DNA from 4 places in the Brevibacillus sp. FSL K6-2834 genome. Region 4 is predicted to be linked to each of the others. Evidence: riboswitches for the same ligand, from Rfam matches in the RefSeq annotation. Region 4 holds a riboswitch; each other region holds the start of a gene.
The links. Region 4 has a riboswitch for S-adenosylmethionine ahead of metK (methionine adenosyltransferase). Riboswitches for the same ligand answer to the same signal wherever they lie in the genome.
Positions count from the first base shown of each region.

Region 1: it holds a riboswitch for S-adenosylmethionine, as region 4 does, so the genes downstream of both, mtnK (S-methyl-5-thioribose kinase) here and metK (methionine adenosyltransferase) in region 4, are expected to answer to the same signal.
Region 2: it holds a riboswitch for S-adenosylmethionine, as region 4 does, so the genes downstream of both, NST96_RS17430 (homoserine dehydrogenase) here and metK (methionine adenosyltransferase) in region 4, are expected to answer to the same signal.
Region 3: it holds a riboswitch for S-adenosylmethionine, as region 4 does, so the genes downstream of both, NST96_RS03175 (methionine ABC transporter ATP-binding protein) here and metK (methionine adenosyltransferase) in region 4, are expected to answer to the same signal.

Region 1 is NZ_CP151945.1:4,585,836-4,589,866, reverse strand. It holds gene NST96_RS22520 (sigma-70 family RNA polymerase sigma factor) at 76-582, shown strand; gene NST96_RS22515 (anti-sigma factor) at 572-1,780, shown strand; SAM riboswitch class I at 1,880-2,027, shown strand; gene mtnK (S-methyl-5-thioribose kinase) at 2,225-3,454, shown strand; gene mtnA (S-methyl-5-thioribose-1-phosphate isomerase) at 3,451-4,031, shown strand, end outside.
Region 2 is NZ_CP151945.1:3,514,808-3,518,838, reverse strand. It holds gene NST96_RS17440 (spermidine/putrescine ABC transporter substrate-binding protein) at 1-453, opposite strand, end outside; gene NST96_RS17435 (saccharopine dehydrogenase C-terminal domain-containing protein) at 584-1,786, opposite strand; SAM riboswitch class I at 2,414-2,525, shown strand; SAM riboswitch class I at 2,629-2,743, shown strand; gene NST96_RS17430 (homoserine dehydrogenase) at 2,829-4,031, shown strand, end outside.
Region 3 is NZ_CP151945.1:602,951-606,981, forward strand. It holds gene NST96_RS03165 (GerAB/ArcD/ProY family transporter) at 1-234, shown strand, start outside; gene NST96_RS03170 (Ger(x)C family spore germination protein) at 204-1,355, shown strand; SAM riboswitch class I at 1,449-1,565, shown strand; gene NST96_RS03175 (methionine ABC transporter ATP-binding protein) at 1,651-2,664, shown strand; gene NST96_RS03180 (methionine ABC transporter permease) at 2,666-3,331, shown strand; gene NST96_RS03185 (MetQ/NlpA family ABC transporter substrate-binding protein) at 3,378-4,031, shown strand, end outside.
Region 4 is NZ_CP151945.1:5,130,618-5,134,648, forward strand. It holds gene NST96_RS24915 (polysaccharide deacetylase family protein) at 1-329, opposite strand, end outside; gene metK (methionine adenosyltransferase) at 515-1,720, opposite strand; SAM riboswitch class I at 1,860-1,960, opposite strand; gene NST96_RS24925 (hypothetical protein) at 2,014-2,487, opposite strand; gene NST96_RS24930 (S8 family serine peptidase) at 2,513-4,031, opposite strand, start outside.

The sequences.
Region 1 (4,031 bases), 540 kb from region 4:
GAGCATTAAAAATTTTGCTGCAGGTGGAACTTTTTCTAAAAAAAGGCGTGGTATCAGGTGAAAGGGTGTGAAGGAATGGGAAAGGCAGGAGTGGAGGATGTGTACCGCCTGCACGTCAATGACATATACCGCTACCTCCGCAAGCTCACCGGCGATGCAGGCTGGGCGGAGGATCTGACGCAGGAGACCTTTTTCCGTGCCTTTCAGCACCTGGATACCTATCGGGGAGAAAAAGTGCGTCCTTGGCTGTTCAAGGTAGCGTACCACGCGTTTATCGACTGGCACCGCAAGCAAAAGCGCAGGCCTGTTCAACTGATCGACACCTTGCCTGAGCAGGCGGATCAGGCGGCGGTCAGTCCGGAATCGGCGGCACTGGCTAGGGAGACGGCGGCCCTCGTGCAGACTGTTCTCCGGGGGCTGCCGGAAAAACAGCGACAGGTGCTGCTGCTTCATGCGGAAAAGCTCAGCTATGCGGAAATAGCCGACGTCCTCGGCATCGATGTGGCCGATGTGAAGCGGTCGATCTACCGGGGACGATTGAAGATGCGAAAATGGTGGGGGGACGGTCAACATGGCGGATAACGGCAAGCTGGAGGATCATAAGCAAAAAAGCCGGGAGCGCGATCAGCTCCTTCTCGCTTATCTGCGGGGGGAGCTTGGCGCTGAGGAGACAGCGCGATTGAGGCAGCGTCTCGCAGACGACCCGGAGTATGCGGAGCGACTGGAGGAGCTTTTGCTGGGAGGCGGGCTGATGCAGACAGAACCGGAAGACAAAGCCGCGGATTTTTTGCCGGAGGAGAAGCAGCGCTCCATCATCCGCTGGGGAAAGTGGAAGAGCAGGCTGTCCAACGCCGCCTACACGGTGGGGATCTCGCTGCTGATCGGCTTTGTCCTGTTGTTTGTCAACTATTGGATTGGCCGGTCGCTGTATGAAGATATGTTTCGCGTCTCCAAGGATTTGGTGAATTTCACTCAGCCGGGGATCGTAGCAGGCAGCAGCGGCGCGCAGGTTGGCCTTTTTTATGGCAGCATTCAAATGGAGCTGCGCGAAAAGGTGGGGGGCGACCGTCAGCAGCCAGGGTATTTCGAGACTACGAATGTGTTTACCAAAGTATCCTCCCGCCCGGTATGGAACGACGGCGTTCGGAAGAAAAATCTGTTTTTCCTGTTCCCGCTTCAGACGAAGCTGCAGGAGGATACCTCTTTCAGACGAGAGCCCGCGTGGAAGACGCTTGAAATGCTGCCGGAGGGGACGGTATCGCAACTGGCGATTTCCTTTGACCGGTTTATGAGCCTGGAGGAAATGTACGCTTTCCTGGCTCCGTATAATTTGGACCTTACCTGGCTGGCCGTGGATACCGGACAGGAGGTGCTGCATGAGGATGCCAAAGAAGGCGTGCTGCTGCTTTCGGCCGGTGACGTCTGGGGTTTTTCCGAACATGGGCTGGACTATGGACTGGGACCGATTCAGGTAAATGGCGAAGCAGATCGCCGCACCCGGGCGTACGTGGAGGAGATGAAATACCTCGCCGAGCAGGAGAGGCTGAGCAGATCGATCGGACAAAGCCTGTTCAACAGCAGATCAGGATTGAAGATCGACGAGCGCTATCGGTATTTGGAGAAAAACGGTATCAAAACGTATGGAATCGTCGTCACCGGTCCGACCAAGGAACTGCTCAAGCTGAAGCAGGAAGCTGCCATCACCGCCGCATTCGTAGGACAAATTGACTGGTGGAACTGGAATCGTCCGAGTGCAAGCGGACAGCAAAACAGCTGGTAAGGCCGAGGATCAGCCGACTGGCAAAAAACAAAAAAGAGTGTTGACAGCGTGCATAGCCGCGTGTATGATTCAAACTAATCAAAACAGCATACGTTGGATACCTTATCCAGAGAAGGTGGAGGGACTGGCCCGATGATACCCGGCAACCGACACAGCGCTTGCCTGTCAGCTAGACTGACGGCGCGATTGCAAGCGATGTGCACGGTGCTAATTCCTGCAGAAGCAAAAGTATTCTGGAAGATAAGGGGGAGACGACACGCCCTGCCGCGTACGTATACGACCTCTTTTCTTCGGGAAAAGAGGTCTTTTTGCATGTCTGGCTGCAAAAACGGCTTGATCGGAGGCGCAGCCTGCAACATACCGTGCGGAATTATCCCCTGCTGAATGGGCCGGGAAAGCCGCTGGAAAGATCCACATCGATTCACGTGAGGGGAGAAACAAGTTATGGCTTATCGTGCTTTGAGTGAACAAGAAGCAGTACAGTATGTAAAAGAGCTGCCCGGCCTGTTTGAAGCAGGGGCTATCCTGTCCTCCCGCGAGATAGGCGACGGCAACCTGAATCTTGTCTTTCACATCCGCGATGAAGCGACCGGCAAAAGCGTGATTGTGAAGCAGGCTCTGCCTTATGCCCGCGTCGTAGGCGAGTCGTGGCCGCTGACGCTTGATCGCGCCCGCATCGAGAGTGAAGCGCTGCGCATCCAGTACAAATACGTTCCGGACCTCGTGCCGCAGGTGTACCACTACGATCAGGAGCTTGCCTTGACCGTCATGGAGGATCTCAGCGATCACATCCTGATGCGCAAAGGATTGATCGAGGGGCGACGCTATCCAAATTTCGCGAAGCAAATCGGACGTTTCATGGCCCACACGCTCTTTTTCACGTCTGATCTGGGAGCGCATCCCTACGAGAAAAAAGCGCTTGTCGGAACATTCTTGAATCCGGAATTGTGCAAAATTACGGAAGACTTGGTGTTTACCGATCCTTACGAAAATGCGCCGACCAACAGCTTCAACCCGCTGATTCGGCGGGAAGTGGAGGAAATCTGGAAGAACAAGCCGCTCAAGCTGGAAATCGCCAAGCTGAAGTACGATTTCCTCACCCGTGCAGAGGCGCTGCTGCATGGCGACCTTCATACAGGCAGCATTTTCGTCACCGAAACCTCGACCAAGGTCATCGACCCGGAATTCGCTTACTACGGCCCGATCGGCTTTGACATCGGCGCGGTAATCGCCAATCTGCTCCTGAATTATGCCGGCCAGCACGGACTGGAGAAGGATGGAGGAAAGCGGGAGTCTTATCGCGAATACCTGCTTACAACTGTCGAAGACGTCTGGAACGAGTTCGTCTCCCAGTTCGTCCAGCTATGGCACAAGCAGGCGAAAGAGCGCAGCGCACATGTAGAAGGGCTCTGGCAGAGCTACGTGAAGCGGTTGATCCAGGATACGGCCGGGTTTGCAGGCTGTAAAATCCTTCGCCGCGTGATCGGGCTGGCGGGTGTCGCCGATCTGAACAGCATCAGCGACGAAAAAACCCGTGCCGAAGCGGAACGGCTGGCACTGCTGATCGGTCAGGAGCTGATCCTGAAGCGGGGCGGCATCGAAGATTCGACCGACATCACAGACATCGTTCGCAATGCGACAACAAGATTTGATCAGGAGGCAGCAGCGGTATGACCACAATTCATGAAGCATTCGCACCTGTAAAGTGGGAAGGAGACTCTCTTCTTCTGCTCGACCAGACGCGTTTACCGGTAGAAACAGTCTTTCTTTCCCTCCATACGTCTGAGGAAGTATGGGCGGCAATCCGCCACCTGCAGGTTCGCGGCGCCCCTGCGATCGGGATGGCTGCGGCATACGGGCTTTACCTCGGCGTGCGGAACAGCGAAGCGGCAGATTCGTCAGCCCTCTGGAATCAATTGCTCGAGCAGGCTGACTACCTGGCGACAGCACGCCCTACAGCGGTGAACCTGTTCTGGGCGATCGATCGGGTCAAAGCACGCGTCCAGCAGGAGGGAGAAAAACCGGTAGACGCGTTGAAAGCGGCGGTTTTGGACGAAGCTCTCGCGATACAGCGCGAGGATGCCGAAGTATGCCGGACGATAGGCGAACACCTCCTCACCTTGCTGCAGGATGGAATGGGCATCCTGACCCACTGCAATCCAGGGGCGCTGGCTACCGCCGCTTACGGGACGGCGACAGCTCCGCTCTATCTGGCCAAGGAACGCGGCTGGAACCTGAAGGTATACGCTGA
Region 2 (4,031 bases), 1.6 Mb from region 4:
TTTCAAAAACTCCGGACCGACGTTTTTGATGTTGCTGATGCTGGAGTAGTCCAACTTTTCCATCAATTGCTGTTTGCGCATCAAGTCTACCATGTAGTCGCTCGCGACGGCAAGATCATAGCCCGAAGAATTGACAGACAGTTTGGCGAACATTTCCTCGTTCGAGGAGTAGGTGCTGATATTCACCTTTACGCCGTACTCTTTTTCAAATGCCTCCAGAACACTTGGCGGGATGTACTCCGACCAGATAAAGAGGTTGAGCGATTTGGACAATCCTGCCTGGCTGTCTCCGCCCGCTTTGGCAGCTTCATTTCCCGACGAGGGAGCGCCATTCCCCTGGACCTGCTGACCCGGCTGGACAGAGCTGCTTCCGCAACCAGTCAATCCGGTCAACAGAACCAGAGCAGCGACTAAGATGAGCATGAACAGGCTTGTCCGCTTTTTCTCCATCATGAGAGGTTTCACCTTCGTTTCATGTAGGATTGATGAATCGGAAGAAACGTACCCGATCTGTATTTAACAAAGATCGGGACAGCGGCAACAGCTGCCAATCCCGATCTTTTTCTATATCTCAAGTTACGTACTACGATATTTGCCTGAGAGGGGCAGTCTTCTCAATCACATCCCAAGTCATGCCGCGAGCCTTTAACCGCTCTAAAAAGGGGAGCGGGTCGATCAGCTCGGGCGGAATGCAGCCGGTCGTGGTCAACAATCCTTCAGCGATCATGTCGACAGCGACGACCGGCGGGATGCCTGTCTGCCAGATCGTTGCTTGAAATTCCGTCTTGTAGTAAACCTCATCGTGATTGGCGATCGTGTAGACGTAAACTTCTTTTCGCTTGTTGTTCTTCTTGCCTTTGACGAGTGCGCCGACGGAGGAGTATCCGTGGATTTTTCCGGCGAGATCGGCCGGTTTCGGCATGGTCGTCACGACTACATCGCGCGGCGCTACCTTGACGCCTTTGACCTCGATCTCTTCGTCGCTGTCCAGTCCCAGATAGCTCAGCACCTTGAGGGTATTCACAAAGTCGGGATGGAGGGCGTACTTGAAGTCCACGTATTTGCACCCTTTTGCGCGGCCAATCGTCTCGCCAAGAGTGGTCGCTTCTTCGTGCTCCACGTTGTAGCAGTCCAGCCAGCCGATCGGCTCGGGGAATTCGAACTCCTCTTTGTTGGCAAAGGGAGTAGGCAAGTATTGTTCACCCTTGTCAGCCGTCCAGAAGTTCGGTTTGGCCAAACACTCCTGAATGGCTGTCTGCGGACTGAAGAAGGAGCAGAAGCCGTCGTAGTCGACGACGGAATTGTCGCCGTCGCGAATCAAAATCTCATCGACTTCGTCCAACTGATCCACAGCGTACCGCGCCGCGATGTTGGAGAAGCCGGGATCGCACCCAAGCCCCATGATTCCGAGAATGCCTGCCGCTTTGAATTTATCGGTCCAGGCTAGCTGCTTGCGGAGCCATTGCGGGCCGCTGGAAGCCGTGTCGATATAATGGGTTTTCGTGTTCAGGCACGCTTTCATCACTTCAAAGTTGTTTTCCGGCAAGCCGATATGCAGCAGTACGTCAATGTCAGTCAAAATAGATTGGACGCTCGATACATCGCGTGCGTCGACACGTTTTACCTGGATTTCCACATCCGTCTCCCGGCGCAGCTCGGCAGCCAGCTCTTCAGCCGGGCCGATCGATATATCTGCCAGCACCAGTTTTTGCAAATACTTCGATTTCACGATTTCACACGCGCTTACTTGTCCTACACCGCCAACTCCTAAAATAGCGACTCGCATAGAGTCCTCCTTCCATTTTTGGAAAACGTTCTATCTTCGCATTCGAAACAGCCATTTCTGCAAATGCAGATCGATCGTAGCAGGAAATACCGCGACTTGTGTCGCAACATCGATTGGTTCACGCGGACGAAGTCTCATCCAAACACCCTCCTTCTGCACACGGGCAGATCATAGTAGAAACCGAAGCTAAGTGGGACGATCGTGGATCAAAACAGGCAGCAGCCTACTCAAAAAAAGCACCTCCTTCCTGCTGAAAAAGTCAGAGTGGAGCGTCTTTTATTCATGTATATTCGACGCACCCGACGTCCCATGCGAATGGAAAAAGGGAATTATACTCTGACTTTTCTGAAAATATATGCAAGAATGATACCAAATGACCGGCTGCTTCCTGTGCAGTATGAAGGAGCATCGGCAGTACCATTATTCTCACTATTGAGAAAGCAAAAACCAAAACAAAGTGCTGGAAATGTCTGTTGGTGCGCCATCACCTGCATGAGAACACCTTATTAAAAATGAGAAACCTTTCTTTTCAAAAATGAAAGGAATTGTCCGAAGATGAAATGTCGGAAATATCTGGTTGACGGCTCAAACCGAATTCCTTACAATGTTGCCAACAGGAAAATACTGTTCTTATCCAGAGAGGCGGAGGGACTGGCCCGATGAAGCCCGGCAACCGTCACGCAGTTTGTGACAAGGTGCCAATTCCTGCAGGACTGATGACAGTCTTGACAGATAAGAAGCGGGAGTACGTCCATTCCGGATGCCAACCTTCTTCTTAACGGGAGAAGGTTTTTTATTTGTATGATCAAATGTTTTTGAGTTATCGCAACTTCATAACTTCTTTCTTATCCAGAGAGGTGGAGGGACTGGCCCGATGAAGCCCGGCAACCGTCACGCAGTTTGTGGCAAGGTGCCAATTCCTGCAAGACAGCAGCAGTATGTCTTGGCAGATGAGAAGGAGGCCCCCTGTAGCTCGCGAGCCTTCTTCTTAAACGGAAGAAGGCCTTTTTTATGTTTGAAATGAGAAAAAGAGGTGGAGTACATGAGTGCAAGTGTGGTAAAAGTAGGATTGCTTGGCGTAGGGACGGTGGGGGGCGGCGTCTTGAAAACGATCCGCTCTCAGCAGCAAAAGCTGTCGGACAGGTTGGGCAGACGTGTCGAGGTGGTCAAGGCGCTGGTCCGCAATGCGGAAAAGCAGCGGTCTGTACCGATTGAGAACAATCTGATCACGACCCGGTTTGAAGAAGTGCTGGCGTCAGACGTGGACATCGTCGTCGAGGTGATGGGCGGCGTCGAGCCGACATACGGCTATGTCCGCGCACTGATTGAAAAGGGCTGTCACATCGTCACCGCGAACAAGGAGCTGCTTGCCAAGCACGGAACGGAGCTGGTGCGGCTAGCCAATCGGCACGGCGTTCAGCTCGCGTACGAGGCCAGCGTAGCCGGAGGGATTCCGATTCTCGGCGTGCTGCGCCAGTTTCTCCGGACTAATGACATCGTATCGGTCAGCGGCATTTTAAACGGGACGACGAATTACATCCTGACGCGGATGGAACAGGAAAAGCTTCCCTACGCCGAAGTGCTGAAGCAGGCGCAGGAGCTGGGCTACGCCGAAGCGGACCCCGCCTCGGACGTAGAGGGCTGGGATGCCTTGTACAAAACGTACATCCTCGCCCAGCTCGTATTTGGTGAATCGCTGCCGCTGCATGCAGCCGAGAGGCAGGGGATTGAAAAGCTGCATCTCGGACAGATCGGCCTCGCCCGCGAATTGGGGTACCGGATCAAGCTGCTGGCCAAGGCTTCCAAGGCCGGGGGCGGTCTACAGCTTTCCGTCCGTCCAACGCTTCTGCCGCTGGATCACCCACTCGCGCAGGTGCAGGATGCCTACAACGCCGTGCAGGTGTCGGGCAATATCGTCGGCGACCTTTTGTTCATGGGCAAAGGGGCAGGCGAGCTTCCGACAGCAAGCGCTGTGGTGGAGGATCTGGCCTATTTGCTGACCCAGCGCTTCACTCCTCAGCCGGTCTGGCAGGAAAGCGAGCCGGCAGGCAATCGGGAAGCCGGGGAGAAGCGGTGCTTTTGCTATCTGGAAAGTAAAGCGTTGCGGGGAACGCCTGATCAAGTCACGCATTTTTTGGATCGGGCAGGAGTTCTCGTGGAAAAACAGCGAATACAATATGACTGGGCGAGCGTCTTGCGCATCGGCATGATTGCCAGCGGTTTTGCAGAGGAGCACAAGAAGGCG
Region 3 (4,031 bases), 1.1 Mb from region 4:
TTTGGCTGGAACCAGAAGCGGGTTTTGTACATCATCGGCGCGGTCATCTTTATTGCGATGCAATTTTTTGTCTCGAGACATGCAGCCAATTACATCATCGATCGCATGTCGTACGTTAGCTTGTACATGGCTGTGATTTACCCTTATGTCCTATTGTTGGGAGTTCTGATCAAACGGCGGTGGAACAGGAGGGAGGATTCATCGTGCCGAGATCCGGAAATAAGCGGCTCCTGAGAGCGGGAGCCGTGCTCCTTCTATGTTCTGTTCTGCTCAGCGGCTGTATCAGGACGCAAATTTTTGATGAGCTTGGAATGATTACGGTGGCGGGATATGACCTGTTAAAGGACGGGAACATACGCGGAACGGTGGTGATGCCCTCCATCAATCCCGAGGCTGAAGAAAAAGTGCAGGTGATGTCCGGCATCAGTCTGACGAGCAAGGGCATTCGCGACAAGGCCAACCTGCAGTCAGACAAAGAAGTGCTGGGCGGGCAGCTTCGGGTCGCGATGTACAGCGAGGAGCTGGCCAGAAAAGGGATAGGCAGCATTGTGGACACTCTGTACCGCGACCCCTCGATTGGAAGCCGGGTTTATTTAAGTGTCATTGAGGGCCAAACCTACGATTTGCTGACGTACAAATTCAAAGAGGAAGGCAATATTGGCATTTACCTCTACCAATTGATCCGGCACAACGTAGAGGATGACAAAATTCCGTCTCCTACTCTCCATGAGTTTTACCGCTCCTACTTCAGCGAGGGAATCGACCCTTACGTCCCTTTTCTTGAGAGGAAAGGGGATGAGGTGAGGATCAAAGGCGTGGCTCTGTTTCACAAGGACAAATATGTCGGCTGGATTCCTCCAAAGGAAGCCTTTCACATCAAGCTAGTTCATGATGCTTATCGAGCGGGAACGTACGAAACGTCGGTAGATCCGGAGAGGATGGGGGTAAAGCCGAAAAAGAAGAACACAACCGGCCCTGACATCCAAATGGTATTTGATACGCTGAGCAGCAAGGCCCACGTCGATATTGTCAGTACGAATCCACTGACCTACAAGGTCGATGTGAAAGTACGGACACGCATTCTGGAAATGTCAATACCGTTAAAAATAGAACAACCGGAGGTACTCAGAAAAATGGAGCAGGCCTTGTCTGAAAACATGAAGCAGGATTTGGCCAAGGTCGTCGCCAAAATGCAAAAATGGGAGGTAGACCCCTTTGGGTTCGGGGAATTATACCGGGCAAAATTCCGCGGGGCGCGGAAGCTGTCTCACGATCAGTGGCATGAGATGTACAGGAAGTCCCGCTTCGATTACAACATCGATGTAGAAATTGTCCGCAACGGCGTGTTGGATTAATTGCCCATTGACTTTCTATTTTGGTATAGCATATAATCCGTTTTGTATCATAAAAAGAAATAAAGTTCTTCAAACTAAATATACGTAGAATTCTTCTTATCCAGAGCGGCGGAGGGACAGGCCCTATGAAGCCCGGCAACCGGCTCATCGATTCTGATGGGTGGCGCGGTGCCAATTCCTACAAGATTGTAGAATCTTGACAGATGAGAAGGGTGAATGCGATCGTATAATGCGGTGCAGCCCCTTTTTCGCCTGATGAAAAAGGGGCTGTTGATTGTAATGGGAGGTGAACCGGATGATTCGGTTGCAGAATCTGAAAAAAGACTACATTGTAAAAGGCCATAAAACACCTGCGCTGCGCGGAATTGACCTCTCGATCGAGAAGGGGGAAATTTTCGGCATCATCGGACATTCCGGTGCCGGCAAAAGTACGCTGATTCGCTGCATCAACCTGTTGGAACGTCCGACAGCAGGCAGCGTCATTGTAGACGGGGTTGATCTGACCAAGCTGGATGAAGGCAAGCTCCAGGAACAGCGGCGGCATATCGGAATGATTTTTCAACACTTCAACCTGCTCTCGTCGGCTACAGTCGGGGAGAACGTCGCGTTTCCGCTCAAGCTGGCCAAGCGGCCCAAGGCGGAGATCGACAAAAAGGTGAAGGAAATGCTGGCGTTGGTAGGGCTGGAACAGCACCGCGACAAGTATCCAGCACAATTGTCAGGCGGACAAAAGCAGCGTGTCGGCATTGCCCGGGCGCTGGCGAGCGACCCCAAGGTGCTGCTGTGCGACGAAGCGACATCCGCTTTGGACCCGCAGACGACCAACTCCATTCTGGCGCTTCTTTTGGACATCAACCGGAAGCTGGGCTTGACGATCGTCCTCATTACGCACGAAATGCACGTCATCCGCTCCATTTGCGACCGGGTCGGTGTCATTGACGGAGGGCACATCGTAGAAATGGGCAATGTTCTGGATGTGTTCTTGAAGCCGCAGCATCCGACGACACAGGAGTTCGTGGAGCAAGTAGCAGACTCCAGCGAGCTGCGGGCTGCCGTTGCTCATGAAAAGGCGTCAGGCGAACGGACGATCCTGCGGGTCACGTTCCTCGGAGAACAAACCTACCAGCCGATTCTGTTCCAAACGATGCAGGAAACAGGTACGGTGTTCAGTATCCTGCAAGGAACCATTTCGCGTATGAAAGACACCCCATATGGCCAGCTCGTGATCGAGTTGGGCGGGGATGCGCAGCAGAACAGGAAAGCTGTCGATACGCTTCGTCAGCGCGGCCTGGAAGTGGAGGTGATTTAAAATGGGATTCACGCTTAAAAATATAGACTGGGCGGAAATTTGGAAGGGAACGCAGGATACGTTGACGATGCTTGGCTTTTCCACCTTGTTTACCGTCGTTATCGGGCTGCCGCTGGGCATTTTGCTGTTTCTCACATCCAGAGGCCAGCTTTTGGAGAATCGCGCGTTTTATTCGATCTCATCCTTTGTCGTAAACGTTTTGCGTTCGGTGCCATTCATCATCCTGATGATCCTGCTGATTCCTGTTACCAAAATGCTCGTCGGCACCTCACTCGGGGTAAAGGGCTCGATTCCTCCGTTGGTGATCGGGGCGGCTCCCTTTTTCGCCAGACTGGTGGAGACCTCCCTGCGCGAGGTTGATCGCGGCGTGATTGAAGCGGCGCAATCGATGGGTGCTTCCAACTGGCAAATTATCCGCAGCGTGCTCTTGCCGGAATCCCGTTCGGGGCTGATCGCCGGGATTACGATTACCACGGTGTCGCTCGTGTCCTACACGGCGATGTCCGGGGTCATCGGCGGCGGAGGCTTGGGAGACCTGGCGATCCGCTACGGGTATCAGCGCTTCCAGACAGACGTCATGGTCGTGACGGTATGTATTTTGCTTGTGTTGGTTCAGATCCTGCAGATGGTGGGCGACAGGCTCGTCATCAAGTTCAGCCGGAAGTAGGATCTTGTCCATAGAGAATGTTCAAAATAGAAAGGGGAAATCATCTGTGAAGAAATTGGTCGTATCTGTACTGTCCACTGTACTGGCACTGTCTCTGGCTGCTTGCGGCAGCCAAAATGAATCGGCTCCCGCGCCGTCTGCCGGCGGTTCCCAAGGCGAGCAGAAAGAAGTAACGCTGAAAGTGGGCGCAACGCCGGTCCCGCAGGCTGAGATTTTGAAGTTCGTCGCGCCGAAGCTGAAAGAGCAGGGCGTAATTCTGGAAGTCAAAGAATTTACCGACTACGTTCAACCTAACGTGCAAGTAAATGAAAAGCAGCTGGACGCCAATTTCTTCCAGCACAAGCCGTACCTCGATGATTTCAACAAAGGACAAAACATGAACCTGGTAGAAGTAGTACCTGTTCATATCGAGCCGTTTGGCGCATATTCCAAAAAAGTAAAAAGCGTGGATGAACTCGCTGACGGTGCAACCGTTGCTCTGCCAAACGATGCAACGAACAACGGCCGCGCACTTGCTCTGCTCGAAAAGCAAGGCCTGATCAAGCTGAAAGACGGCGCAGGCATCAGCGGTACTGTAAAAGACATCGTAGAAAACAAGAAAAACCTGCAGTTCAAAGAGGTAGAAGCTGCGATGCTGCCACGCGTCCTGGATGAAGTAGACCTGGCTCTGATCAACACCAACTATGCGCTGGAAGCGAAG
Region 4 (4,031 bases):
TTCTCGAATAAAAACGTCATATGCTCTCTAAACTGCTCCGCCCCAATAACATAGCGCTGGTCAGAATCGTCGGTCACATGATGGTACGTCAATACGACTACCCGATCTCTATACCAGAGCTTGGAGGACGCTGCTTCTTCCCGGTTTTTTTCTGTCTGTGGTGCAGCCGATTGCTCCTCGCTTGTGCTTATAGACGTAGTGACATGGGGGAAAGGTTGCACTTTTGGAGCCTCCTCTTTAAAAAAAGAGGCAGTATCGGGCAGTCCGGCAGTCACAACGAGCCCTAGCGCAATGAAAAATACGAGAAAGAAGGGCCACCTCTTCGGCACAAAAAACTCCCTCCTTTATGCCTATATAGGAATTTCGACATATACGAACGGATTCCTTTATGAACTGAATTCCAGCAGTTTGCCGCAAGTCTTAAGGCCTAGTCTTCTTAAAAATATAGAGGAAATCCGTTTTCAATGACAGAAAAAGAGCCTAGTGTGTATCACTAGGCTCTCGCGCTTGGTCTTTACTTGGACAGCCCTGCTGCATCCTGCTTGAGCGCTTCTGCCTTATCTGTACGCTCCCACGGCACATTCAGATCGTTGCGGCCAAAATGGCCGTATGCCGCTGTCTGCTTGTAGATAGGACGACGCAGGTCAAGCTGCTTGATGATACCTGCAGGACGAAGATCAAAATGCTTGCGGATTAGTGTTACCAATTGGTCCTCGGCAATCTTGCCGGTCCCAAATGTATCTACGCTGATGGACACTGGCTGTGCGACACCAATTGCATAGGCCACTTGTACTTCGCATTTTTCAGCCAAGCCGGCAGCGACGATGTTCTTCGCTACATAGCGGGCTGCATATGCGCCGGAGCGGTCCACTTTTGTCGGGTCTTTTCCGGAGAAAGCACCACCGCCGTGACGAGCGTATCCGCCATAGGTGTCGACGATAATTTTGCGGCCTGTCAAACCGGCATCCCCTTGTGGTCCGCCAATAACAAAACGGCCAGTCGGGTTGATGAAGTATTTGGTCTCGGCATCCAGAAGCTCTGTTGGCACGACAGGCTTGATCACGTGCTCCATCAGGTCGTTCTTGATTTGTTCCAGAGTGGTTTCCGGAGCGTGCTGGGTAGAAATAACGATCGTATCAATACGAACCGGCTTATCGCCGTCGTATTCTACAGTCACCTGTGTTTTACCGTCTGGGCGCAGGTAGCTCAAAGTGCCGTTTTTACGCACTTCGGTCAGACGGCGAGCCAGCTGGTGAGCCATGCTGATCGGCAAAGGCATCAGTTCAGGAGTCTCGTTGCAGGCGAAACCAAACATCAGACCTTGGTCGCCGGCACCAATCGCTTCAATCTCAGCATCAGTCATTTTCCCTTCGCGGGCTTCCAGCGCCTGGTCTACACCGAGGGCGATATCGGCAGACTGCTCGCCGATAGCGGTCAGAACACCGCAAGTGTCGGCATCGAAACCAAACTTGGCGCGATCGTATCCGATTTCACGGATGGTGTCACGGACGAGCTTTTGAATATCCACGTACGTGTTCGTGGTGATTTCCCCTGCCACGAGTACCAGACCAGTGGTAACGGAAGTTTCGCATGCTACGCGAGCATTTGGATCCTTGGACAAAATGGCGTCCAGGATAGAGTCGGAAATTTGGTCACAAATCTTATCCGGATGACCTTCGGTGACGGATTCAGAAGTAAACAGACGACGACCTTTTTGCAAAGACATGTGTACTACCTCCTTTGACCTCATACAAATAGTGTGGTAGCCGAAACAGGTTCTTATTAGACGAAGGCACAAGCAAAAAAAAAACCTTTTCCTGTTTTAGAGGAAAAGGTGCTTGGTGTTTGCGTTCCCTACCCTCTTATCGGCCAGAACAGGTATCCGTTCTGCTGGTTAGCACCGCTCGAGTCGGTTGCCGGGCTTCATGGGGCCAGTCCCTCCGCCTGCTCTGGATAAGAGTATCCATTACGGATAATAGAATAATCGTTTTTATAGCCGGTGTCAATAAGCGCTTAGCGCAATTCGTATTTGCCGCGAACCATAATGTGCGCGACACCATTGTAGTTTGCATTCAAGCGCAATCCGCGATTGTCCGAACGGGCGATCAAGAGCAGATGATTGGCAGCCACCTGAGCTCCCGCTCGCAGGTCCTTGCCCTCGGTAATATCTGTCAAGCCATCGCCTTTATCGCCGGCTACTGCTTGTACTTTTCCCGTACGGACGATAAATTCCGTACCCTCAAAACCGTACAGCGTCTGCCCCGGGTGCAGCTCAACCACTGTCAACCCCGTCGAGACGGATGCACCGCCTGTGCCTGCGCCTCCGCCAAGAGCTTTTTGAATTTGCTGATCCACATAGCTTTTGGTGACGACCGGATCATCCGCTGAGCCCGGGACACCGGAAACGCCGTCTGCCATCGCCTGCGAAGCAAAGACCCCCATCCCGACAATTGCTATGGCGAGGATTCCCTTGGTTGCTTTTTTCATTTATGTTCTCTCCTTTTCCATAGAGTTACAAACTGTAAGCCTTCGCCAGCAGGACGACCACCTCTGCACGTGTAGCTCTTCCCTGCGGCTTGAACGTCCGTCCGTAACCGCTTATCCACTTTTTCGCCGTCAGCGCCTCAATGGCGGGAGACGCCCAGTGACTTGTCGGCACGTCGGTAAACGATGACCTGCTGCGATTATAGAGCACGAGATTATTTGCTCTGGCTACCATCAGTGCCATTTCTGCCCGTGTGATCGATTGATCCGGCAGCATGGTGCTGTTTGGATAGCCGCTGATGATGCCGAGCTGGTGGGCAGTCAGCAGATTGCCATAGGCCCAGTGATTTTTAGAAAGATCCTTGAACGGATTTCTGCCTGTATACGTAACGATATTCATCCCTTTGGCCCGCATGGACTGGATCAGCATCGTCGCAAACTGGCCTCGAGTCACCGACTGGTCAGGCTTGAAGGTCGAATCATCAAAGCCTTTGACGACTCCCTTCGTGCTGAGTCTGGCGATCTCGTTGCGGGCCCAGTGCGTGGAAATATCACGATAACCCGCGATCAAAGGCTGCTTGGTCAAAGTCAGCCGGTACGAATCGTATTTAAACGGCAATGTGGTTGTCAGACGGATATAATACTTGCCCGGCTTCAGCTTCATGCCAAGCACCTCTTTGCCCAGATCGGACAGCTGCGCTACGTCGTTCGTGGCAAAGAGCGAGTAGTTCAATGTATCCGAACCGTACAGCTCCAGCCGCATCCCTGTCGATACGGGAACGAACGGAGCGCGTATGCTGACGTAGGATTCGGAATCGACCGTAAATTGGAACCAGTCCTGATCGGTATGAGTAGGCAAGGTTCCTGTCATCAGCGTTCCGTTGGCCAAAGGTGACGCCTGGCGATATGTATCGTTGGGCTCATTGGTATCCTTCCGAATCGGCGTATAGGACACGTCCAGCTTGTACTCGCCGTTCACCTGATTTCGCCAGTACTCGGTCAGCCTGATGTAGTATTTGCCCGGCGATACTTCCTTTTGGGCGCGCTCGGTCGGGTCATTCCGGTCGCCTTTGTCAAATTCTTCAAAGGCTTGTCCCTCTTTGCCGATCTTCATGTTCAGGTCGATCCGCTTGGTATCGGCAGTGACTGTTACGTTTAGCCGGCCGTATTCGCGGACATAGTAAGAAAACCAGTCCTCGTCGCCCTCTTCATGGAAGTTCCCGATTACGGAAATTTGGTTGCCTACCAGCGGGCGGGCCGTATCCATTGTATTGTTGCGCTCATACTTGTCCGGATTGATCGTAAACCGGCTGGTCAACAGATAGGTAAAGCCCTTCACACCGAAGCTTCGCTCCATCCTGATGTACATTCTACCAGCTTTCACCGGTACAGTCAGCGTGTCTCCGTTCCCTATGTAATAGGTAGAAGCTTCGCGATTTTCAGGGAAAAAGGTAGCAGCCAGCGCGGTTGTATTCGTTGAAGTGACAGTTGCGACCAGTGTCACTTTTCCGTCATAGGGAATATCCATGAAATACCAGTCCATTTTG